One region of the Streptomyces sp. NPDC008137 genome, then DNA from elsewhere that is predicted to be linked to it. Evidence: riboswitches for the same ligand, from Rfam matches in the RefSeq annotation. Region 1 holds a riboswitch; each other region holds the start of a gene.

The links. A riboswitch is a leader RNA that binds a small molecule or an ion and turns the genes downstream of it on or off. The one in region 1 is predicted to bind cyclic di-AMP.
Region 2: it holds a riboswitch for cyclic di-AMP, as region 1 does, so the genes downstream of both, ACFZBT_RS16070 (LysM peptidoglycan-binding domain-containing protein) here and ACFZBT_RS34695 (peptidoglycan DD-metalloendopeptidase family protein) in region 1, are expected to answer to the same signal.
Region 3: it holds a riboswitch for cyclic di-AMP, as region 1 does, so the genes downstream of both, ACFZBT_RS06310 (NlpC/P60 family protein) here and ACFZBT_RS34695 (peptidoglycan DD-metalloendopeptidase family protein) in region 1, are expected to answer to the same signal.
Region 4: it holds a riboswitch for cyclic di-AMP, as region 1 does, so the genes downstream of both, ACFZBT_RS16830 (peptidoglycan DD-metalloendopeptidase family protein) here and ACFZBT_RS34695 (peptidoglycan DD-metalloendopeptidase family protein) in region 1, are expected to answer to the same signal.

Annotation. Positions count from the first base shown of each region.
Region 1 is NZ_JBIBHN010000033.1:58,239-63,814, forward strand. It holds gene ACFZBT_RS34690 (DUF6250 domain-containing protein) at 1-471, opposite strand, end outside; gene ACFZBT_RS34695 (peptidoglycan DD-metalloendopeptidase family protein) at 645-1,568, opposite strand; cyclic di-AMP (ydaO/yuaA leader) riboswitch at 1,573-1,733, opposite strand; gene ACFZBT_RS34700 (alpha-galactosidase) at 2,061-4,151, opposite strand; gene ACFZBT_RS34705 (tyrosine-protein phosphatase) at 4,331-5,128, shown strand; gene ACFZBT_RS34710 (DUF6126 family protein) at 5,148-5,267, opposite strand; gene ACFZBT_RS34715 (helix-turn-helix domain-containing protein) at 5,264-5,576, opposite strand, start outside.
Region 2 is NZ_JBIBHN010000008.1:214,778-220,353, forward strand. It holds gene ACFZBT_RS16055 (glycosyltransferase) at 1-1,300, opposite strand, end outside; gene ACFZBT_RS16060 (GNAT family N-acetyltransferase) at 1,395-2,465, opposite strand; gene ACFZBT_RS16065 (Cof-type HAD-IIB family hydrolase) at 2,652-3,500, shown strand; gene ACFZBT_RS16070 (LysM peptidoglycan-binding domain-containing protein) at 3,464-4,228, opposite strand; cyclic di-AMP (ydaO/yuaA leader) riboswitch at 4,234-4,409, opposite strand; gene ACFZBT_RS16075 (polyprenyl synthetase family protein) at 4,911-5,576, shown strand, end outside.
Region 3 is NZ_JBIBHN010000003.1:67,693-73,268, forward strand. It holds gene ACFZBT_RS06305 (hypothetical protein) at 1-525, opposite strand, end outside; gene ACFZBT_RS06310 (NlpC/P60 family protein) at 602-1,774, opposite strand; cyclic di-AMP (ydaO/yuaA leader) riboswitch at 1,783-1,954, opposite strand; gene pcrA (DNA helicase PcrA) at 2,244-4,721, shown strand; gene ACFZBT_RS06320 (peptidoglycan DD-metalloendopeptidase family protein) at 4,787-5,576, opposite strand, start outside.
Region 4 is NZ_JBIBHN010000009.1:18,621-24,196, reverse strand. It holds gene ACFZBT_RS16860 (SpoIIE family protein phosphatase) at 1-634, shown strand, start outside; gene ACFZBT_RS16855 (MarR family transcriptional regulator) at 652-1,158, opposite strand; gene ribA (GTP cyclohydrolase II RibA) at 1,275-1,916, opposite strand; gene ACFZBT_RS16845 (MarR family transcriptional regulator) at 2,084-2,599, opposite strand; gene ACFZBT_RS16840 (dihydrofolate reductase family protein) at 2,698-3,825, shown strand; tRNA gene ACFZBT_RS16835 (tRNA-Met) at 3,880-3,953, shown strand; cyclic di-AMP (ydaO/yuaA leader) riboswitch at 4,249-4,405, shown strand; gene ACFZBT_RS16830 (peptidoglycan DD-metalloendopeptidase family protein) at 4,417-5,451, shown strand.

The DNA of each region.
Region 1 (5,576 bases):
CACGTAACGCCGCAGCCTGGTCGTGGTGTTGTAGTTGGCGCCGTACCCGGCGTAGTACGTCGTCAGATGGTCGTACTCCTCCAGCGCCCCGCCACGCGGCGTCGCGAAGAGGTCCTCCGGGGAGCGGACGTCGGTCGCGTTCCAGAAGTTGTTGAGGTCCGAGACCCGGTCGTTGACCCCACCCTCGGAGACGGGCGTGGCGGTGTACTCCAGGACGTACGGCGCTTCGAGACGCCGTCTGAACCAGACGGTCGCTCCGCCGGGCACGTCGATCTCCAGCACGCCGCGCGAGGCGGTGACAGCGCCGCCGTCCTGAAGTTCGGCCGTCCACCGGGCGAGGCCGTGACAGAAGTCGTCGTGAGCGATGAGGCGGCGGTGAAAGGGCGCGGCGTTCGCGGCCGCCGCCGGGGCGAGGGCGGCCAGGGCGGCTCCGGCGGCCAGGGCTCCGAACGTTCTGCGGGTGGTCGGCACGGGACACGACTCCTTCGGAAAGCGCTTGCACTCACGACGGGATCACTGTGTCCCAACTGCCGCCCCCTGTCGATCCCTTGAGCCGACCCGCGGATGCGCGCACACCGAAGGCCGGACCCGGGGATCGGGGTCCGGCCTTCGGCCGCGTGTCAGGCAGGTGGTCGTGCGGTCGGTCAGCCCACGGAGACGCCGTGCGAGCGCAGGTAGGCGACCGGGTCCACGTCCGAGCCGTAGTCGGGCGAGGTGCGGATCTCGAAGTGCAGGTGCGGTCCGGTCACGTTGCCGGTCGCACCGGACAGCCCGATCTGCTGTCCGGCCGTCACGGTCTGGCCGGCCGAGACGGAGAGCTGGGACAGGTGGGCGTACTGCGCGTACTTGCCGTCCTCGAGCTGGATGACGACCTGGTTGCCGTACGCGCCGCCCCAGCCGGCGGAGACGACCGTGCCCGCGCCGACGGCCTTGAGAGAGGTGCCGGTCGGGACGACGAAGTCGACACCGGTGTGGTAGCCGCTGGACCACATGCTTCCGGACATGTGGTACGGCGTACCGACGGAGGCGCCGGCGACCGGGAGGCTGAAGCCGGAGGCCTCGGCGGCGGGCTTGGCGGCGGCGGGCTTCGCGGCGGCGCCGGCCTTCGAGGACGCCTCGGATGCGGACGACTTCTCGGCCGATGCCTTCGGCTTCTCGGCCGCCTTGGGCGCGGACGACTGCGTCTTGGGCGCGCTCTCCGCCTTCTTGCCGACCGAGAGCTTCAGGCCCGGGTGGATCAGCGACGGGTCGGCACCGACCACGTCACGGTTGTCGGCGTAGAGCTTCTTCCAGCCGCCGCTGACGTTCTGGTCGTCGGCGATCTTCGCGAGATAGTCGCCGGCCTTCACGGTGTACGTGTGGGCGCCCGTGGCCTTTTCGGCGGCCTTCTCCCCGGCGGCCGGAGCGGCCTGGACGGCCTTTTCCGGGGTCGACTGCGGGGTCGCGGCATGGGCGCCTGCGGCCCCCATGAGCGGAAGGGCGAGGGCGGCCCCGCCGGTTCCGGCGACGGCTATGGAACGGGTGAAACGCTGGGACTTCGGGCGGCGGTGCTTACCCTTCGCGGGCATGGCGGATTCCTCTCCGGCGCCTGCGAGGTGAGCTGTCGGGTGCGGGCTGGAGATGCCCGGCCGCGCCGAAGTGCGGCTGTACCCCAAGCCGTTCCGGGAACCGGAACAGGCGTCTTACCTGTGGGTCCCCCGCTCCTGCCATACACGGGTCAGTGTGTGCGGGCTCCGGGCGGCGGCAGGATTAGGCGTCCGTCCGGATTGGTGTGGAACGTAAGCGACCGAGACGCAATGGGACAAGCTTGCGGTTGCCTGTGAGAGCGTTTTTCTTGACCCGTCGGCACATTTCCCGTCACCGAGCGTGGATTCGCGATCTCTGTTTTTCCTCAATGCCCCTGAATAGCGCGAGAATTACGTGAACATGACGACAATACATCGTCACGAATATGACGATGGTCACGCACCCCGACCCCATCTCCTTTACGATCGGGGCACGTTATACCGAAACACCTGAAATGCTTTAAGTTCCCTAATCGCCAGATTCGGACAGAACGGCTACTTACGCAGGCGGATGACTGCGGCATCCAAATCCCCGCGCAGGCCGACCCGCAGTCCGTGATGAGCGAGTACGGCCCCTCGGTGAACTTCGCCCGTTTCGAGGCATTCGTACGCCGCTGCCAGGTCGAGCCCCCGCAGCCGGAGCGCCGGAACGGGCTCGCCGTAGCGCTGCGCCTGGAGCCAGGCGAGGACGACGGTCTCGTCGCCGAGGACGTACTGCACCGCGCTCAGGCCGCCCTCCGGGGGCCGCAGGCGGTACAGGTCCCCGCGCTGCACCACGGGCCGGATCTCCTTGTAGAGCCGGACCCACTCCCGCGCCTCGGCGAGCTCCTCCGGCGTCCACCGCGTGAGGTCGCCGCCCACCCCGAGCACCCCGGCCATCGCGCTGACAAACCGGAACCGCAGGGAGCTGGCCCGCTGGCTGAGCATGGCGTTCGGACTGTCGGTGACCCAGGCGGCCATGACCCGGGCCGGATGGATCTGGCTGAAGCCGTGCTGGATGGCGAGCCGGTCGAGCGGGTCGGTGTTGTCGGAGGTCCACACCTGGTCCGTGCGGCCCAGCACCCCGAGGTCGATCCGGCCGCCACCGCCCGAGCAGGACTCGAAGGCCACCCCGGGGTGGGCCGCCCGAAGCCGGTCCAGCAGGGCGTACAGGGCGTGGACGTGGTCGACCCAGAGCCGCTGCGGGTACGAGTCGTCCGGCCACCCGGCGTCGCTGAAGCAGCGATTGAAGTCCCACTTGACGTAATCGATCGGCGCACTGGAGAGCAGCCCGTCGAGCTGCTCCCACAGATACTCCTGGACGTCCTCGCGAGCCAGGTTCAGTACGAGCTGATTACGGAACTCCGTCCGCTTTCGTCCCGATTGGTACTGCACCCAGTCGGGATGCGCGCGGTACAGGTCGCTGTCCGCGTTGACCATCTCCGGCTCGACCCAGATCCCGAACCGCATACCGAGGCCGTGCACATGGTCGGCGAGCGGCTTCAGCCCGCCCGGGAAGCGGTCGGGATTGGGCGTCCAGTCACCGAGCCCGGCCCGGTCGCTGGTCCGGGACCCGAACCAGCCGTCGTCGACCACGAACAGCTCGACACCCATGGCGGCGGCCCGCTCGGCGAGCGCCCGCTGCTGCTCCTGCGAGATGTCGAACTCGGTGGCCTCCCAGGAGTTGAACAGCACCGGCCGGTCCCGGTCCGCGTCCGGGACGACATGGGTGCGCTGCCAGGCGTGCCAGGCACGGCTCGCCCCGCCGAAGCCGCCGTCGCTCCAGAGCCCGGCGAAGACGGGGGTGGTGTACGACTCGCCCGTGCCCAGCATCAGCAGGCCCGAGTCGTCGTACCCGGCCCCGCCGGTGATCTGCACGCGCGCGTCGGGGAGTTGGGCGACCGCCATCCGCCAGGAACCGGACCACCCGAGGGCGCAGCCGTAGACCTCCCCGCGCTCCTCGGTGGCGTCGGTGTCGAGGGCGACCCAGGGCAGATGCTGGTGGGACGTGTGGCCGCGGCGGCTGCCGATGACCTTCTCGCCGTAGGTGAGGGCGGAGCGCGTCAGCCGGGACTCGGCGCCCCAGCGGCCGTGCAGCTGGGACAGCCGCCAGGTGTCGCGGTCGGGCAGGGTCCAGGTGGCGGAGTCTGCGCGCAGCACCTCGACGTCCGGCCCCTGGTTCTCCAGGGTGACCCAGCGCTCGACGACATCGGCCGAGTAACGCATCCGGTAGTGCAGCGTGACGGCCAGGTCGCCGTCACGGAAGCGGAGCCGCAGCTCGCCGCCGTCGCCGCCGTCGGCGTCCCCGGCGTCGTGGCCCTCGTACGACCACTCGGTGCCGCGGCGCTCGGCGGTGCGCACGGACAGGGCGGGCCGGGCGAAGCGGGGGCCGCCCTCGACCGGATACTCCTCGCGCCCGTCGAGCGGGGACTCGAAGGCCCAGTAGTCCGGCAGCGGACGGACGGCCAGGGCCTCGGCGTCGGCGAGGCCGATCCGGGCACCCCAGTGCAGGTGCAGCAGCTCGTCCCGGTCGGTGACATGGACGGCGTAACTGCTGGCCGGTCCCGAGAGCACCCATGTACGACCGTCTTCGGAGATCTCCAGCATCAAGCCCTCACAGATTCGAACAAGCCCGACCAGGTGCGACCAGGCACGAACATCATCAAGGGCTTCGGGGGCTCCCGGCAACGCCTGTGGACAACTCATTGCCCCTGGCAGGCATGTCGTATCGTCGAGTGGTGCCCGTCGACGAGCCGCGCCGACGGCGCCGTGTGGGAGGAGCCCCCGTGACGCAGCAGGTCCCGTCGACCGAACCCGAACTGGCCGCAGTGCGCAACTTCCGTGATGTGGGCGGGCTGCCGACCGTGGACGGACGGCGAGTGCGGCAGGGGGTGCTCTTCCGCAGCGGCCACCTCGCGCACGCGACCGGTGAGGACGCCGCCTTCCTGACCGGTCTGGGCCTGCACACGATCTTCGACTTCCGCAACGAGGCCGACCAGAAGCTCGAAGGACCGGACGTCGAGCTGGCGGGCGTGCGCAATGTGAACCTGCCGCTGAGCGACCCCGCCGACGGCGCCGAGTTCTGGAAGCTGGTCCGCGACGGCGACCTGGAGCAGCTGCGCGCGATCCTCTCGGACGGCAAGGGCGCGGGCCGGATGATCGCCTCCTACCGCATGATCATCAAGCATCGGACCGCCGAGCACTCGAAGGTGCTGCACGCGCTGGCCGAGGACAGCGTCCCCGCGCTGATGCACTGCGCGGCGGGCAAGGACCGCGCGGGCCTCTCGATCGCGGTGACGCTGCTCGCGGTGGGCGTCGAGCGCGAGGCGATCGTCGAGGACTACCTGAAGTCGAACGCCAAGCACCGCCGCTACAAGGTGCGGCGCAGCGGCGCCGCCGACTCGGCCTACTCCCCCGAGGTCATGGAGCTGCTCAGCCCTCTGTTCGACGCCCGCGTCGAGTACCTGTCGGCGGCCTTCGACACCATAGAGGAGACCTGGGGCGGCGTCGACGCCTACCTGGAGAAGGGGCTCGACCTCACTCCGGAGACCCGCGAGCGTCTGCGCGACCGGCTCCTCGACTGAGGAACGGGCCCGAACGGGACTAGCGGGCCCCCGCCTCGAAGAGGAAATAGACGAACGCGGCGAAGACATGCCCCATCACGAGGTAGACGAACAGCCGCACCCACAGGGCGCGCGGGAACTTGTCCTCGATGTCGCTCAAGGCGTCTCTCCAGGGGTGGGGCCCAGGCACAGGGTGGCCGTGGGACTCTGCAACAGGGTGTGGACGAAAAGCAGCTCGACGCCGTCCTGGTCCTCGGCGGCGATCCGGTGCGGGGTGAGCGAGTCGAAGTGGGCGCTGTCGCCGGGCGCCAGCCGGTGCGTGGTGTCCCCGAGGCGCAGCCGCAGCCGGCCCCGCAGCACATGGAGCCACTCCTCGCCCGGGTGGACGCGCACGATGTCGCCCTGGGAGCCGTGGGGCACATGGACGCGCAGGGCCTGCATCCCGCGTCCGGACGCGCCGGCCTGCCAG
Region 2 (5,576 bases), on a different contig from region 1:
CCGCGCGCAGCGCCCGCCGCGCCCGCACATAACCGACGGGCCCGTACAGCATCCCCCTGCGCTGCAACCGCGACAGCCGCCGCGGCCAGGGATGCGTCCGCGTGTCGTGGTCGCCCGGCGCCCCGCCCCCTTCGGTCTCGCGTACGGCCGTCAGCGTCCGGGCGTGGGCGAGGCCGCGGGGCAGCCGCGCGAGGAACGCCGGCAGCAGCGCGGGGCGGTTCACCAGCACCGCGGTCAGATAGGCGGTGAGCCCGGCGCCGTAGCCGTACGCCTGGGTCTCCAGGTCCTGCCAGGTCTCCCGGTGGTGATGCCACACCAGTGCGGACGGCGTGTAGCGCAGCCGGTGACCCTGGGCCAGCACACGGACGAAGCCGTAGAGGTCGTCGCCGCCCCGGGCGGCCGTACCGGCACCGGTGGCCGGGTCGAAACCGCCGACGGAACGCAGCACCGCCGTACGGAACGCCATGTTCGCGCCGGAGCCGAACCGCCCCGCCGTGAACGGGAACAGCGGTTCGTCGCCCGGCGGACGCGCCGGGTCGTACGTCCTTGGAGTGAAGCCCTTCGCGAAGCCGCCGTGGCTCTCCAGCAGCATCTGGGCGGGGGTCGTCAGCCGCGCGGGCAGGATCAGCCCGGTGGCGCAGCCGAGTCCGGCGTCGGCGGCGAAGGGCGCGGTCAGTTCGGTCAGCCAGCGCGGGTCGGCGACGACGTCGTCGTCGGTGAAGGCGACCACCTCGCCCCGCACGGCCGCGAGGCCCGCGTTGTGCGCGACCGCGAGGCCGGGCACCCGCTCGCACACGTACCGCACGCGCTCGGCGTACTTCCGCTCCACCAGCTCCCGCGTCTCGTCCGTCACGGGCGCGTTGTCCACGACGACGATCTCGAACCGCGGATGGTCCTGCGCCAGCAGCGAGTCCAGCGCACGGGCCAGCTGCCCGGCCCGCTCCCGGGTCGCTACGACGACACTGGTGTACGGAGGCTCACGGAGCTCACCGGGCTCACCGAACGCACCGGCTTCCGCGCGTGCGGAAAGAAGGGGCGCACACTCCGCCCGCGCCAGCCCCTCCAGCACACCCCGCGCGTCCGCCCCCTCCGGCACCCGCCCGAGCAGCGTGCCCACGGGCCGTCCACCCCTGCGGACCAGCACGAACACCTCGCCGTGTGTCACCGGCGGGCTCCCCGGGCCGGGTCTGAGCACCGCCTCGTCTCCGTCGAGGCCGTCGAGATCCAGCTCAGCGACCTGCACCGCCCCGATGTCCAGGAACCGCCGTATCTCCTCCCGCGCACGCGTCGAACGAGCCATGCGCCCCTCACCCCCCACTCGTGTCGGTACGAACTCGTGCTCAGGTATGAACTCGTTCTCAGGTACGAACTCGTGCTCAGGTACGAACTCGTCCTCAGTTACGGCGCAGCCGAGCCGCGCCCTTCAGGGTCCGCGCGGCCAGCGCCGCGAGCCGCGGCCTGGCGCGGACGAAACTGTGCGCGCGGCGCGCCGGCTCGCGGCTCAGCCAGTGCAGTGCCGCGCCCGCCCCCGGCCGCGTCACCGCACCCTCGTACACGGGCAGCTCGCCCGTCTTCAGCGCGTCCTTGTACTCCGCGGCGCCCCGCCCCAGGTCGAGCATGCCGATGCCCTCGGCGGCCGCCGCCTCGGCCATGCGCAGATGCAGCACCAGACCCGGCGAGTACTTCGCGAACTCCGGGTCGTAGGCCGGGAACCAGCAGGCCAGGACGGATGCCGAGCGCAGTCCGAAGTGGGCGGCGACGGGCCGCCCACCCGCGTACAGCACGGACAGCGTGCCGCTGCACTCCGGTGCCCGGGTCCGGGCCAGCCGTCCCACGAGGCGGGTGATCCACTCCCGTGCGAAGCGGTCCTGCCGGCCCGTCCTGCGGTACTGCGCCGACTTCCACTCCATGAGGGTGCGCAGCGCGGCCGGGTCGCGTTCGTCGAACACGAACCGCGTCTCGCCGGCCTGCCGGCCCAGCCTGCGCTCCTTGGCCAGGGTCGTCTTCAGGAACTTCGGCGACTGGGCGCGCAGCACCGACTCGTAGGTCTCGTAGCCCTTCTCCACGTCGATGACGTAGGCGGCGTGCTCCTCGGCCGCGTACCGGACGAACAGCCGCTGCTCGGCCTCCAGGTTGTCGAAGGCGAAACTCGACACCGAGCAGGCCCTCAGGAGCCGGCCCGTGTCCAGGTCCAGGCCCGGCCGCAGGATCGCCCCCTGTGCGTCCGAGACACCGAGCCCGATCGCCCGGCCCTGGCCCAACGGCCCTCGCTCGTACGGCAGGAAACCGACCGGTTCCAGCCCCTCGTACACCACCGCGACCCGTGCCCCCGGCCTCACCAGACCGACGGCTTCGGTGAACTCCGGTTCCATGAAGGGGTTGCGCGGTGTCTCGGAGGCAGCGCGCAGTGCGCGCCAGCGCTCCCTCTCCCCTTCGCCGAGTTCCCCGGGCCCAGCCACGCGAATGCGCCCACTGCTCAACCTGACCCCCCGATCAAGTCCCCCCTGGACACTTGGAAGGTACCGCCCGAGACGGCCTCGACGGTAGGTAGCGGACCATGTTGTTGCCAACTGGTGCAGAGGCCTTCAACCGGGCAATCGGTGTCCACTGCGCGATGAAACGAAGGGGCGCGCTGTCCGTATTCTCAGATCATGGCCGCACCCATCGCATATTCACTCATCGCCACCGACCTGGACGGAACGCTGCTGCGCGGCGACGACACCCTGTCCGACCGGTCTCTCGAAGCGCTCGCGCGGGTGGCGCACGCCGGTGCCCAGCACCTCGTGGTGACAGGCCGGCCGGCACCGCGTGTGCGACCGCTCCTCGACGACCTCCGCTGCACGGGGCTCGCGGTGTGCGGGCAGGGCGCGCAGGTGTACGACGCCGGCGCGGGCCGACTGCTGTGGTCCATCACCCTGGACCGGGAACTGGCGGAGACCGCGCTCGGCAAGATCGAGGCCGAGGTGGGGGAGGTGTACGCGGCGGTCGACCAGGACGGGGTCGACGGGCTCACGCTCATCGAGCCGGGCTATCTCATGCCGCACCCGACCCTGCCGGCCGTACGGGTCGAGCGGCGCGACGATCTGTGGGGCGAGCCGATCAGCAAGGTGCTGCTGCGCCATCCCGCCCTGTCGGACGACGAGTTGGCGGCGACGGCCCGTTCGGTGGTCGGATCGCTGGCGACGGTGACGATGTCGGGGCCCGGCACGGTCGAGCTCCAGCCGTGCGGCGTCACCAAGGCGACGGGCCTGGCGCTGGCCGCCGAGCATCTGGGGCTGCGGCCGGCGGACACCATCGCCTTCGGTGACATGCCCAACGACATCCCGATGTTCGACTGGGCCGCCCACGGCGTCGCGATGGCGAACGCCCATCCCGAACTCAAGGCCGTGGCCGACGAGGTCACCCTGTCGAACGAGGACGACGGCATCGCCGTCGTCCTCGAGCGACTGCTGGGCCAGGCGGCTCAGTACGGGCCGTTGACGTTGTCGATCGAGCCGTAGCGGTCGGCCGCGTAGTTGCAGGCCGCCGTGATGTTGGCGACCGGGTCGTACGGGTCCCACGACGTGCCGTCCACGTGGTAGGCCTGGAACGTCGGGTCGATGGTCTGGAGCAGACCCTTGGACGGGGTGCCCTTGACCGCGTTGGAGTCCCAGTTGTTGATCGCCTGGGGGTTGCCGGACGACTCGCGCATGACGTTGCGGTAGATGCCGTCGTAGGACCCCGGAATGCCCTTCTGCGCCATGATGTCCAGCGCCTCGCGGATCCACCCGTCGAGGTTGTCGGCGTAGGTCTTGGCGGAGGCCTGGGTGGCCTTGGCGACGCCACCGGCCGGCTTGGCCGCGGACGACTTGGCCGCCTTCTTCGGGGCGGCGGCCGCCTTGGTCGTCGACACCTTCAGCTTCAGGCCCGGGTGGATCAGCTTCGGGCTGTCGCCGATGGCGGAGCGGTTGTCCTTGTAGAGCTTCTTCCAGCCGCCCGCGACGTCGTACTTGTCCGCTATGCGGTAGAGCGTGTCGCCCTTGGTCACGGTGTACGTGAGCGACTTGGGCTGGGCCGCCCGGTCCACGGACTGCGCGACGGCGGGTGCGCTCTGCGGCGCCTCGGCGGCGCTGGCGATGGTGGTTCCGAGCAGCGGGAGGGTCAGTGCCGCTCCGCCGGTGCCGGCGATCGCGACACCTCGGGAGAGCGGGTTGGTTCTGGGGCGACGGTGCTTGCCTCGTCCGGCCATGGCGAAATTCCTCTCCGGCGCCTGCGAGGTGAGCTGTCGGGTTCGGGCCGGGAGGTGCCCGGCCGCGTACGGCGGTGTACTGCCGTACGCGGCTTCACCCCGAGCCGTGCCGCTGTGCGGACGGCGACTTACCTGGGTCCCCCGCTCCTGCCCTGCGTGAGTGAGTCGGTTCGTGTGGGGGTCCGGGCGGCGGCAGGATTCGGCGTCCGCCGGACAGGCCGGGAACGTATGCGAGAGCACATGTCGGGAACAAGCGCCGGAGTCACATATCGCGCGGTTGACCTTGGTCAGGGGCGTTCGGTCCGCTTGATCCTTTGCGAGAGCCAAGGCTCAACTGGCGTTCGACTGAAGGAGGTACGGGTCGATGCCGGGGTGGCGCGACAAAGGGGTTAACGTGATTCAACTCACTGATCACAAGCCTGTGGGGCAATTACCGTCAAAGGTAATTTGCTCAATCGTCATGGCAAATCGTGAATATCTCACTATCGGCTGGTAAGTCGACAAATGTCTGTTCTTATGGCCCGATCGAAAACATAACGGTCGTGATCAGATACCACCCGGCCTGTAACCATGGGCGCTGGCAGTGATCGAAACGTGACCGGATACGCTGACTCGAGTGATGGCAGCGACCTATCGACAATCCGCGTAATCACCGGCAGACACAGCAGACAGGAGACCCCTCGTGACCGACGTCGGGCCGTTCGGGCTGAGCGTGCGGGACCAGGCTCTGGAAGCCGATGTCCAGGCCGGGTTGGCGGCTGTCGAGGAAGGCTTGTTCGAGGCCACCAAGAGCGAGGTGCCCTTCATCACGGAGGCCGCCCAGCACCTGGTGCGGGCCGGCGGCAAGCGGTTCCGTCCGCTGCTCGTGATGCTCTCCGCCCAGTTCGGTGACCGGTACGCGCCCGGGATCGTGCCGTCGGCCGTCGTCGTGGAGCTGACCCACCTCGCCACGCTGTACCACGACGACGTGATGGACGAGGCGACGGTGCGCCGCGGGGTCGCGAGCGCGAACGCCCGCTGGGACAACTCCGTCGCGGTCCTCACCGGCGACTTCCTCTTCGCCCGTGCCTCGCACACCCTGGCCGACCTCGGTCCGGAGGCGGTGCGGGTGCAGGCCGAGGCGTTCGAACGGCTGGTGACCGGGCAGATCCTGGAGACGGCCGGACCGCAGGACGGCCGCGACCCCGTCGAGCACTACCTGGACGTGCTGGGCGGCAAGACCGGTTCGCTGGTGGCCGTGTCGTGCCGGTTCGGCGCGATGATGTCCGGCGCCGACGAGACGACCGTGGACGTGCTGACCCAGTACGGCGAGCGGCTCGGCGTCGCCTTCCAGCTCGCGGACGACGTC
Region 3 (5,576 bases), on a different contig from region 1:
CCAGAACAGCACCAGCGCCGCGTGCGCGAGCCACGCCTCCGACTCGGCCGCGGCCAGCGTGGCACCCAGCACGGCGAGCCCCTGCGTGGCCATGCAGCGCGCGAACACCGTCCCGGGCCCGCGCGGCTCCCCGCCCTGCGGGACGAGGACCAGCGGCACCGGCCAGAGCAGTACGGCGAGCACCAGCAGCGTCACGGCCAGAGCCTCTGAGCCGGCCGCCGACAAGGCGGTGCCCAGGACAGCCGTCGCCGCCACGGTGGTGAGGGCGGTCGTCGTCACGCTCTCGAGGACGCCCGGCCTGCGCGTGTACGCCCGCCACCTGGTCCCGGCCCGCAGCAGCCGCACTGTGAAGTCCGCGGCGAACAGCAGCCAGACCGCGCAGGCCAGACCCAGGGTGATGCGTGAGAGGACCTCGTACCCCGCCAGATCAAGACCGACCGACAGGGTGCCGGTCGCCAGCACGGCAGCGCTGGCCGCCGGAGCACGCTGCGCCCACCAGGCGACGGAGGGGGAGGGGCCGGGCATGGGGCCGATGCTAGGAGGCCCCGCGCGCGTTACGGGCAGGCCACGCGCGCGGGGTCCCAAAAACCTGCGAGACCCGTCAGGCCGGCCGCACCACGCTGTGGATCGACGACTCGCCGTCGTAGTAGATCGACTCCTCGCGCACGTACGTGCCGGGCTTCGGAGCGTGGATCATCATGCCGTTGCCGATGTAGATGCCGACGTGGGTGACATCGTCGTAGAAGAAGACCAGGTCACCGGGCCGGGCGTCGGCCAGCGGGACCGTGGTGCCGGCGTTGACCTGGTCGTACGTCGTGCGTGGCAGGGTCACCCCGGCGGCCTTCCAGGCGGCCTGGGTGATGCCGGAGCAGTCGTAGGAGCCGGGGCCGGTGGCGCCCCAGACATACGGCTTGCCGATCTGGGCGCGGGCGAAGGCGAGCGCCTTGTCGGCCTTGGTGGCGTACGAGGAGTCGGGCGCGGTGGACGACGAACCCGCGGACGAGGAGGAGCCGCTGTCGTGCTGCTGGGCGGCCTCCTGCTGGGCGGCTTCCTGCTCCTTCTGCTGCTCGGCCTGCTGCCGGGCCAGCTCGGCGGCCTTGCGGGCGGCCTCCTGCTGCTTCTCCTTCTCGATCGCCGCGAGCCGTGCCTTCTCCTCGGCGGTCAGCTTCGACAGCAGCTCGCGCGCGTCAGCGAGCTTCCTCTGGACGGTCGCCTTGGCCGTCTTCAGGTCGCCCTGCGACTCGGTGAGCGTCTCGAGGCTCTGGGCGGCCTCCTGACGCTTCTCCATCGTCTCTGACTGCTGAGTGATGTAGTCGTCGACGGCCACCTTCTGACGGCCGGTCATCCGGTCCATCAGCTGGGTCTGGTCGAAGTAGTCCTGCGGGGTGTCCGCGAGCAGGAACGTCGCCGTGTCCGGGGTGGAGGCGCCGGTGCGGTACTGGGCTGCGGCGAAGGTGCCCAGCTCCTCCCGCGCCTCGTTGAGCTTCTGGGTGCGCTGGGCGACGTCGTCGAGGAGGGTGTCGACGCGCTTGCGCTGCTTCGCGGTCTTCTCCTTGGCCCCGTTGTACTTCTCGGTCGCGGACCCGGCCTGACGGTAGAGGTCGTCGACCTTCTTCTCGACTTCCTCCAGGCTGGGCTTGTCGTCGGCCTCGGGGGCGGCGTTGGCCGACTGGGACAGCAGGGCCACGGAGGTGAGGGCCGCCGTCGCGAGGGCGGGGGTCCGTATGCCTGCAACGCGCGAACCCGTAGGACGCGACTTGCGGTGCGACGCCAAGGGAGGCGACTCCTTCCATGCTCCGCCTACCGGGTTAGCTGTCGGGTTCGGGCGGGTGCTTCGGAAGGGTTGCCCTACGGCCTTCTCCGGAAAAGGAGTCGGGCCGATTCACCCCGGGGTCTCGGTTGGGTCCCCGGCTCTGGCTGCCGTGCGGCACGCCTGACTCGGCGGAGGCCACGCGGCCCGGCGACGTTCGCCGGTGGGGGTCGTGTGACCTCCTCGCACGGTAGCCAACTCGTGTGGCCCTTGTGAAGGTTGATGGGTGATATGCCCGATACATTTCCGTGACCTTGCTCATGAGCGTCGCCGAGAGTGATCGTTCGAGGGGGGTTGGGCACTGTTCATACGCAATTGTGAAGCCGTAGCGGCCTGTGGTCACGTGCTCCTGGAGGGTGACAGGGGGGTCCTTTCGGCGATGTTCTCAGGGCGGGGGCGGGCTGTCAGTGGGGCGCCCTAGACTCGGAGAGCGATGAGCAGCCTCTTTGACGACAGCTTCCTGGCGGACCTCCAGGCCCAGCGGGGCCCCGCGGACGAGCCCCCGCCGCCGCCCGAGGACGATCATGTGCCGGAGTCCGTTCCGGACGATCTGTTCGGCGGGAAGTTCGACGCGCCGCCGGACCGCGACGCCTACTACCGGGACGGCGCCGCGCGCCCGCCGGTGGACGCCGCCGCGCTCCTGGAGGGTCTGAACGACAACCAGCGCGCCGCCGTCACGCACTCCGGCTCCCCGCTGCTCATCGTGGCCGGCGCCGGCTCCGGCAAGACCCGCGTGCTCACACACCGCATCGCCCACCTGCTCGCCGAGCGGGACGTCCACCCGGGCCAGATCCTCGCCATCACCTTCACCAACAAGGCCGCCGGCGAGATGAAGGAGCGCGTCGAGCAGCTCGTCGGCCCGCGCGTGAACGCCATGTGGGTGATGACGTTCCACAGCGCCTGCGTGCGCATCCTGCGCCGGGAGAGCAAGAAGCTCGGCTTCACATCCAGCTTCTCGATCTACGACGCCGCCGACTCCAAGCGCCTGATGGCCCTGGTCTGCCGCGACCTGGACCTCGACCCCAAGCGCTTCCCGCCGAAGTCCTTCAGCGCCAAGATCAGCAATCTGAAGAACGAGCTGATCGACGAGGAGGACTTCGCCGCCCAGGCAGGCGACGGCTTCGAGAAGACCCTCGCCCAGGCCTACGCGATGTACCAGTCACGGCTGCGCGAGGCGAACGCCCTCGACTTCGACGACCTGATCATGACGACGGTCAACCTGCTGCGCGCCTTCCCGGACGTCGCCGAGCACTACCGCCGCCGCTTCCGCCACGTCCTCGTGGACGAGTACCAGGACACCAACCACGCCCAGTACGCCCTCGTCCGGGAGCTCGTGGGCACCTCCGAGCACCCCGTCGACGTACCGCCCAGCGCGGACGACCTGCCGCCCGCCGAGCTGTGCGTGGTGGGTGACGCCGACCAGTCGATCTACGCCTTCCGCGGCGCGACGATCCGCAACATCCTCCAGTTCGAGGAGGACTACCCGGACGCGACGACGATCCTGCTGGAGCAGAACTACCGCTCCACGCAGACGATCCTGAGCGCGGCCAACGCGGTCATCGAGCGCAACGAGTCCCGCCGCCCCAAGAACCTGTGGACCAACGCGGGCACGGGCGCGCAGATCACCGGCTATGTCGCCGACACCGAGCACGACGAGGCGCAGTTCGTCGCCGACGAGATAGACCGTCTCACCGACGCGGGCGAGGCGAAGGCGGGCGACGTCGCCGTCTTCTACCGCACCAACGCCCAGTCCCGTGTCTTCGAAGAGATCTTCATCCGCGTCGGCCTGCCCTACAAGGTCGTCGGCGGCGTCCGCTTCTACGAGCGCAAGGAGGTCCGGGACGTCCTGGCCTACCTGCGCGTGCTGGCCAACCCGGAGGACTCGGTGCCGCTGCGCCGGATCCTCAACGTGCCCAAGCGGGGCATCGGCGACCGCGCCGAGGCGATGATCGACGCCCTCTCCCAGCGCGAGAAGATCAGCTTCCCGCAGGCGCTGAAGCGCGTCGACGAGGCGTACGGCATGGCCGCGCGCTCCACCAACGCCGTCAAGCGGTTCAACACGCTGATGGAGGACCTCCGTACGGTCGTCGAGTCCGGCGCCGGCCCCGCCACCGTGCTGGAGGCGATCCTGGACCGCACCGGGTACCTCGCCGAACTGCAGGCCTCCACCGACCCGCAGGACGAGACCCGGATCGAGAACCTCCAGGAACTCGCCGCCGTCGCCATGGAGTTCGAGCAGGAGCGCGGCGAGGACGAGCAGGGAACGCTTGCCGACTTCCTGGAGAAGGTCGCGCTGGTCGCCGACTCCGACCAGATCCCCGACGAGGAGGACGGCGACGGCGTCATCACGCTGATGACCCTGCACACCGCCAAGGGCCTGGAGTTCCCGGTCGTCTTCCTGACCGGCATGGAGGACGGCGTCTTCCCGCACATGCGCGCCCTCGGCCAGACCAAGGAGCTGGAGGAGGAGCGGCGCCTGGCGTACGTGGGCATCACGCGCGCGAGGGAACGGCTCTATCTGACCCGCTCCACCCTGCGCAGCGCCTGGGGCCAGCCGTCGTACAACCCGCCCTCCCGCTTCCTGGAGGAGATCCCGCCGACCCACCTGGAGTGGAAGCGGACCGGTGCGACCGCGCCCGTGTCCTCCGGGCCGGTCTCCGCCGTGGCGGCCTCGCTGTCGTCGTCCCGTTCGCGTTCGTCGGCGTCGGGCGCGTCCGGTTTCGCCACGCGCCGGACCGCCGAGAAGCCGGTCGTGTCACTGGCGGTCGGGGACCGGGTCACACACGACCAGTTCGGCCTCGGAACCGTCGTGGCGGTCAAGGGAACGGGCGCGAACGCCGAGGCGACGATCGACTTCGGGGACAAGCCGAAGCGGCTGCTGCTGCGGTACGCACCGGTGGAGAAGCTGTAGCCCTGTAAGGCTGTAGCCCTGTGAGGTGAGCCCCGCCGGACAGACCGGCTGGGGCTGCCGGGACGTTACGTCGGGTCGACGCCGTGGCTGCGCAGCCACGGGAGCGGGTCGATCGGCGAGCCGCCGCCCGGACGCACCTCGAAGTGCAGATGCGGGCCGGTCGAGTTGCCGGAGTTGCCCGAGCGCGCGATCGAATCGCCGGCCTTCACGGTCGTACCGGAGGGGACCGTGTAGGTGGAGAGGTGGCAGTACCACGTCTCCGTGCCGTCCTTCGCGGTCAGGATCAGCATGTTGCCGTAGGCGCTGTTCCACTGGGTGCGGACGGTGCCGTCGGTCGCGGCCATCACGGTCGTGCCGTACGAGACGGGGAAGTCGATGCCGGTGTGCAGGGACATCCAGTTGATGCCGGACTGGCCGTACTGGGCGCTGAGTCCGTGGCGGGCGACCGGCATGGCGAACTTCGGGCGCAGCCGCTCCTTTCGGGCCGCCTCTTCCGCCGCCCGCTTCCGCTCGGCCGCCTGCTGAGCCTTGAGGTCGATACGTTCCTGCGTACGGCTGGCCCGGTCGGCGAAGTCGTCCGCGCCGGCGGAGAGACTCTGCAACTGCGTGTCCAGCTTGTTGTTGGCGGCGGCCGGCTTCACCGGCTGCGCGTCCGCCGCGGTGGTCTGCGCCTCCGCGGCGCTGTCCTCGGTGAGGCTGCCGACGGACGCGGCGGCGATCCCCGCGACACCCATCACACACGCCGAGGGCACCGCGATGGTCATCAGCGCCGAGCGCTTGGGGGGCGTACGGCGGCGGGAGCGGGACCCGGCGCGCGAGGCCGCCCGTGCGGCGGTGCGCGGGCCGACCTCTTCC
Region 4 (5,576 bases), on a different contig from region 1:
CCTGCCGGGCCCGCGTGTCGGCGGCGTCAACGTCCCGCTCGGCCGGGCCGAGTACTCCGGCGACGCGTGGAGCCGGGTGTACGGCGGTGACCGCGTCACCCTGCTGCTCGCCGACGGGCTCGGCCACGGCCCCAAGGCCGCCGAGGCGTCCGGCGCCGCCGTGGCCGCACTGCGCGGGGTGGCCGATCTGCCGCCCGCCGAGATCCTGCGGCGCCTGGGCAGCGCCCTGCGGCCCACCCGCGGCGCGGCCGTCGCCGTGGCCCAACTCGAACTCACATCCGGGCAGTTGAGCTTCGCCGGTATCGGCAACATCGGCGGCCGGCTGCGCACCGACGGCACCTGGAAGCCGCTGCTTTCCCATCCCGGCATCGTGGGCGCGCAGGCCCCGGCGTCCGTGCCCGTGCAGCGCGTTCCCTGGCGGGAGGACAGCCTGCTCGTCCTGCACAGCGACGGGCTGCCCGGCCGATGGACACCGCCCGACGACGGCGTGCTCCTCTCCTGCGACCCGGCGGTGGTGGCCGTGGCGGTGCTGCGGGACGCGGGGAGTGCGGCTCTGCCGGTGCGGGACGATACGTGTGTGGCCGTACTGGGTGCCGGTGCCGGTGCCGGTGACCGGCACGGCTCAGGGACCTGACCCGCCTTCCACCGCCCTCATTGGCCGCCGGTTCCGTCAGGGTGCGGCGCGACCGCCTCCCGTGCCGCCAGGAATCCCAGCAACCCCCGGCTCAGAGCCACCCGTTCCGCCGGTTCCATCGCCGCCAGCGCCGTGGCCAAGGCCTCGGTCCGGCGGTCCGCGACGTCGCCCAGGACATGGCGGCCGTGCGGGGTGAGCCACAGCTGCACCTCGCGGCGGGTCCCCGGGTGCGGCGCCCGTTCCAGCAGCCCGGCCGCCGCGAGCCGGTCGCAGAGCCGGCTGGCCGTGGGGAGGCCGATGTCCAGCTCGTCCGCCAGGGCCGTGACGTTCAGGCCGGGCCCCGCCTCCACCGTGCGCAACGCCCGCAACTGGTGCGGGGACAGCCGCAGGGAGGCCTCCTGCGCGGCGAACGACCACAGGGCCGCCAGACTGTCCACGGCATTGGCGATCCGCGACGCGACGGCCTCCGGGCCGTCGCCCGGTCCCCTCGCCCTGGGGTCGCCGGGGGCGCCGAGATCGGTCACGAAACGTCACTTTCCATAAGCTTCGGGTACTACGGAGATCGCCCTCTTGCAAAGGCTGTACCCGATGTTCCGAGGGACAAGCAGCCCCGTTCAGCACCCGGCCGGGCCGGTCCCGTTCAGCCCGCGCTGAGCTCCGTCAGCGCGGCCAGCGGCAGCGTGTGCTGGGTCTGCAGCACCTTGGCGCGCAGATAGCGGACGTTGTGCGCGGTGGTGAAGACGCCCGTGGGGACGCGGTCGCGCACATCGACGCCCAGGGTGCGCAACTGGTCCGCTTTGTCGGGGTTGTTCGAGAGCAGGTCCAGCTCCTTGATGCCCAGGGCCTTCAGTATCTGGGCCGCCGCCGTGTAGTCGCGGGCGTCCTCCGGCAGCCCCAGGGCCGCGTTCGCCTCGTACGTGTCGAGGCCCTCGTCCTGGAGGGCGTACGCGTCGAGCTTGTTGTAGAGGCCGATGCCCCGGCCCTCCTGGCGGAGGTAGAGCAGCACGCCGCCGCGGTCGGCTATGCGCTCGACCGCCTCGCGCAGCTGCGGACCGCAGTCGCAGCGGGCCGAGCCGAACACGTCCCCGGTCAGGCACTCGGAGTGCAGTCGCACCAGCGGGACCGGGCCCGGCTCGCCCAGGACGACGGCCACGTGTTCCTGGCCGTCGGCCAGTCCGTGGAAGGTGACGAGTTCGGTGTCGACCTGGTAGCCGTCGTGGAAGCGCAGCGGTACCCGGACGCGGGAGCGCGGGGTGGCGAGGGCGGCGGGGGTGTCGGGCATGCGGGGCCTCCGGGTTCCGTTCCTGTTCGGCTGCACAGCCGTCTGTTTCAGATTTGAAGCAGATCCACGGTCCGGAACACTACCCTTGCTTTAAATTTGAAGCAATGAGCTTCAGGTGCTTGTGACGTGCCTCACTGAAGAGCCCCCTGAAGTCGCTGCGGGCCGCCTCACGAACAGGCCGTGGAAGACCTTCGCCGCCACGGCACATCGTCCGACGCCGCCCGGGTGCCGTCCTCCTGGAGCCCCTGGGCGATCGCCGCGGAGATCTCCTCCAGTTGCGCCACCTGCTCCTCGCTCAGCCGGTCGAACACGAAACTCCGCACGGTCTCGACATGCCCGGGCGCCGCCCGCTCCAGTACGGCGAACCCCGCCTCGGTCAGCGCGGCGATGCTGCCCCGCTTGTCGTACCGGCAGGCCTCGCGCCGCAGCATGCCGTCCTTCTCCAGCCGGGTCACCGCGTACGTCAGGCGGCTGCGCGTGATCTTCAGCCGCTCGGCGAGATCGGTCATGCGCAGGCGCTGTTCGGGGGACTCCGAGAGGACGGACAGGATGGAGTAGTAAAGGTGCGGCATGCCGGCGTCCTGCTGGAGCTGCCGGTCGATCGCGTCCTCCAGGAGCAGCGAGGAGGCGATGTACGCGCGCCAGGCGCGTTGCTCCTCGGGGGTGAGCCAGCGAGTCGTCATGCCGCCAGTGTAGGTTTGTTTCAAACTTGAACCAAGACCCCGGCGGGACACGCCATAGGTCCCGCCGGTCCGCCGTCCCATCCGACCGGGGAGCGTCGATGCCTCACCCGTACGTCCTGCTGTCCGCCGCCGTCTCCCTCGACGGCTACCTGGACGACACCGGGCCCGAACGCCTGCTGCTGTCCGGCCCGGCCGACTTCGACCGGGTCGACGAGGTCCGGGCGTCCGTCGACGCGATCCTGGTCGGCGCCGGCACCATCCGCGCCGACAACCCGCGCCTGCTGGTCAACTCGGAGGAGCGCCGCGCCGCCCGTACGGCCGCCGGCCGACCCGAATATCCCCTCAAGGTCACCGTCAGCGGCACCGGCGACCTCGACCCCGAGGCACGCTTCTGGCACACCGGCGGCGAGAAGGTCCTCTACACGACCGACCAGGGCGCCGAGCGTGCCCGGGCCCTCGGCCTCGCCACCGACGTGGTGGCCCTCGGCACCGACCTCGACTGGCGCCGGCTCCTCACCCACCTGCACGACGTACGGGGTGTGCGACGGCTCATGGTCGAGGGCGGCGGCCTCATCCACACCCAGCTCCTCACCCAGGGCCTCGCCGACGAACTCCAGCTGGTCCTCGCCCCGCTCTTCGTGGGCGATCCGAAGGCGCCCCGCCTCTTCGGGCCCGGCGGCTACCAGGGCGGCCGGCTCCGGCTGCTGGAGACACGGCGGATCGAGGACGTGGTCCTCATGCGCTACGAACCCACCGCCCCGGGCACCGGCCACCTCCCCGCCGCGGCCGACCATCACTGGCTGGCCCTCGCCTGCGAACTGGCGGACCTCTGCCCGCCGTCGGACACGGCGTTCAGCGTGGGCGCGGTGGTGGTCGCGGCCGACGGCACGGAACTGGCCCGCGGCCACTCCCGCGAGGGCGGCGACCCTCTCGCGCATGCCGAGGAGGCGGCCCTGGCGAAGCTCGACCCGTCCGACCCGCGCCTCGCCACCGCCACGGTCTACAGCAGCCTGGAGCCCTGCGCCCGCCGCGCCTCCCGCCCCGCACCCTGCGCCCGGCTGCTCCTCGACGCGGGCGTCCGCCGCGTGGTCACCGCCTGGCGGGAGCCGGACACCTTCGTCCGGGACGCCGACGGCAGCGGGGTCCTGGCGGCCGGTGGCGCGGAGGTCGTCGTCCTCCCGGAACACGAGCACCGGGCCAAGGCCCCCAACCGCCATCTGCTGTAGCGGGCGGGTGGTCACGAGTGGTCCCGCGGATGGCGTACACTGGAATCACAACGACGCGGGGTGGAGCAGCTCGGTAGCTCGCTGGGCTCATAACCCAGAGGTCGCAGGTTCAAATCCTGTCCCCGCTACTGAAGGCCTAGGGCCGGAATCCGAAAGGGTTCCGGCCCTAGGTGTATTTCGGGTTCTCCACACTCCCGTTACTTTCCGTGAGTGAACCACACCACTCCGCGCAACGACTGACACCCCGTCAATACCCCGCGGTCACTTACGGAGCGGTCAACTCGCCCGATTTAAGCCGGTCATGCCAGGTAAGTCCGCACGAAAAAGGTTAATGATCAAGTGGAATCGCTGGAATCCACTCCCCGGGTCTATTAACGTTCGATAACGCAGCGCGGTCGTCCCAGCCGTCACAGAAGGCGGCTCCGTGCGCACGCGCCGAATCCCGAAAGGGAACCGGGGAACCACCACTTGGGGTGAATCGGGCGTAAACCGCCGTGGAAGCACGGTCGGTATACGCGCGTAGGAGACCTTCCTGCTCCGAACCCGTCAGCTAACCCGGTAGGCGAGAAGGAAGGAAAGGAGTACGCCCACGTGGCGTCCAACCGGCCTGCCCCCGCGGCCCCGTTCGCGCGGAACCAGCGCGACACCGAGACTTTCGGCTACGGCGGTCAGCGCACCGACGAGGGCCCGTTCCAGGAGTGGAACCCCACCGAGGAATCCATCCGTCCCGTCCGTGGCCGGCATCGCGTCACCAAGCAGCGCGGCGGAGGTCTCGCCCGCAGCTCCACCGTCCTGGGCGTCGGCGTCATAGCCGCCGTGGGCGCGGGCGGCATGGCCAGCGCCCAGACCGGCAAGCCGCCGGTGTCCATCTCCGTGTCGGACCTTCCCTCGGTGGGTTCCCTCATCTCGGACGACGACACCCCCGCGGGTTCCTCGACTCCGCTCAGCGGTCTCGGGAGCACGGCCACGGCGAAGGCCGAGGAGGGCTCCTCCGGCGCAGGCGAGGCGCTGCGCGCCCGGATCATGGCCCAGGTCGAGCACCAGCAGGACCAGATCGACACCAAGGCCGCGCAGGACGCCGCCGACGCCGCCGAGAAGGCGGCCGCGGAAGCCGTGGCCAAGGCCGAGGAAGAGGCCAAGGCCAAGGCCGCCGAGGCCAAGCGGAAGGCGGAGGAGGAGGCCGAGAAGAAGGCCGAGGCCGAGCGGCTCGCCGCCCTCGCCAAGCAGTTCACGCTGCCGACCTCCTCCTACACCCTCACCTCGACCTTCGGTCAGGCCGGCGCCTACTGGTCCTCCGGCTACCACACGGGTCTCGACTTCGCCGCCCCCACGGGCACGCCGATCAAGGCGGTGCACAGCGGCACCATCACCGAGGCGGGCTGGAACGGCTCGTACGGCTACAAGACCGTCCTCACGCTCGATGACGGCACCGAGATCTGGTACGCGCACCAGTCCTCCATCGGCGTCAGCGTCGGCCAGAAGGTCAGCACGGGTGATGTCATCGGCCGAGTCGGTGCCACCGGCAACGTCACCGGTGCCCACCTGCACCTCGAGGTTCACACCGGTGGCTCCAGCAGCGGGATCGACCCGACGGCGTGGCTGCGGGGCAAGGGCCTCAACCCGTAAGCGCCACAAGCCAGTCGAAGCACCGGCAGCCCTGACGACGACCCCCCGACGTCAGGGCTGCCGGTTCTCGGCGTGTTGCGGTCCCGCTGTGCGCTGCGGGCAGCGGTCCCGCTGTGCGCCGCGGG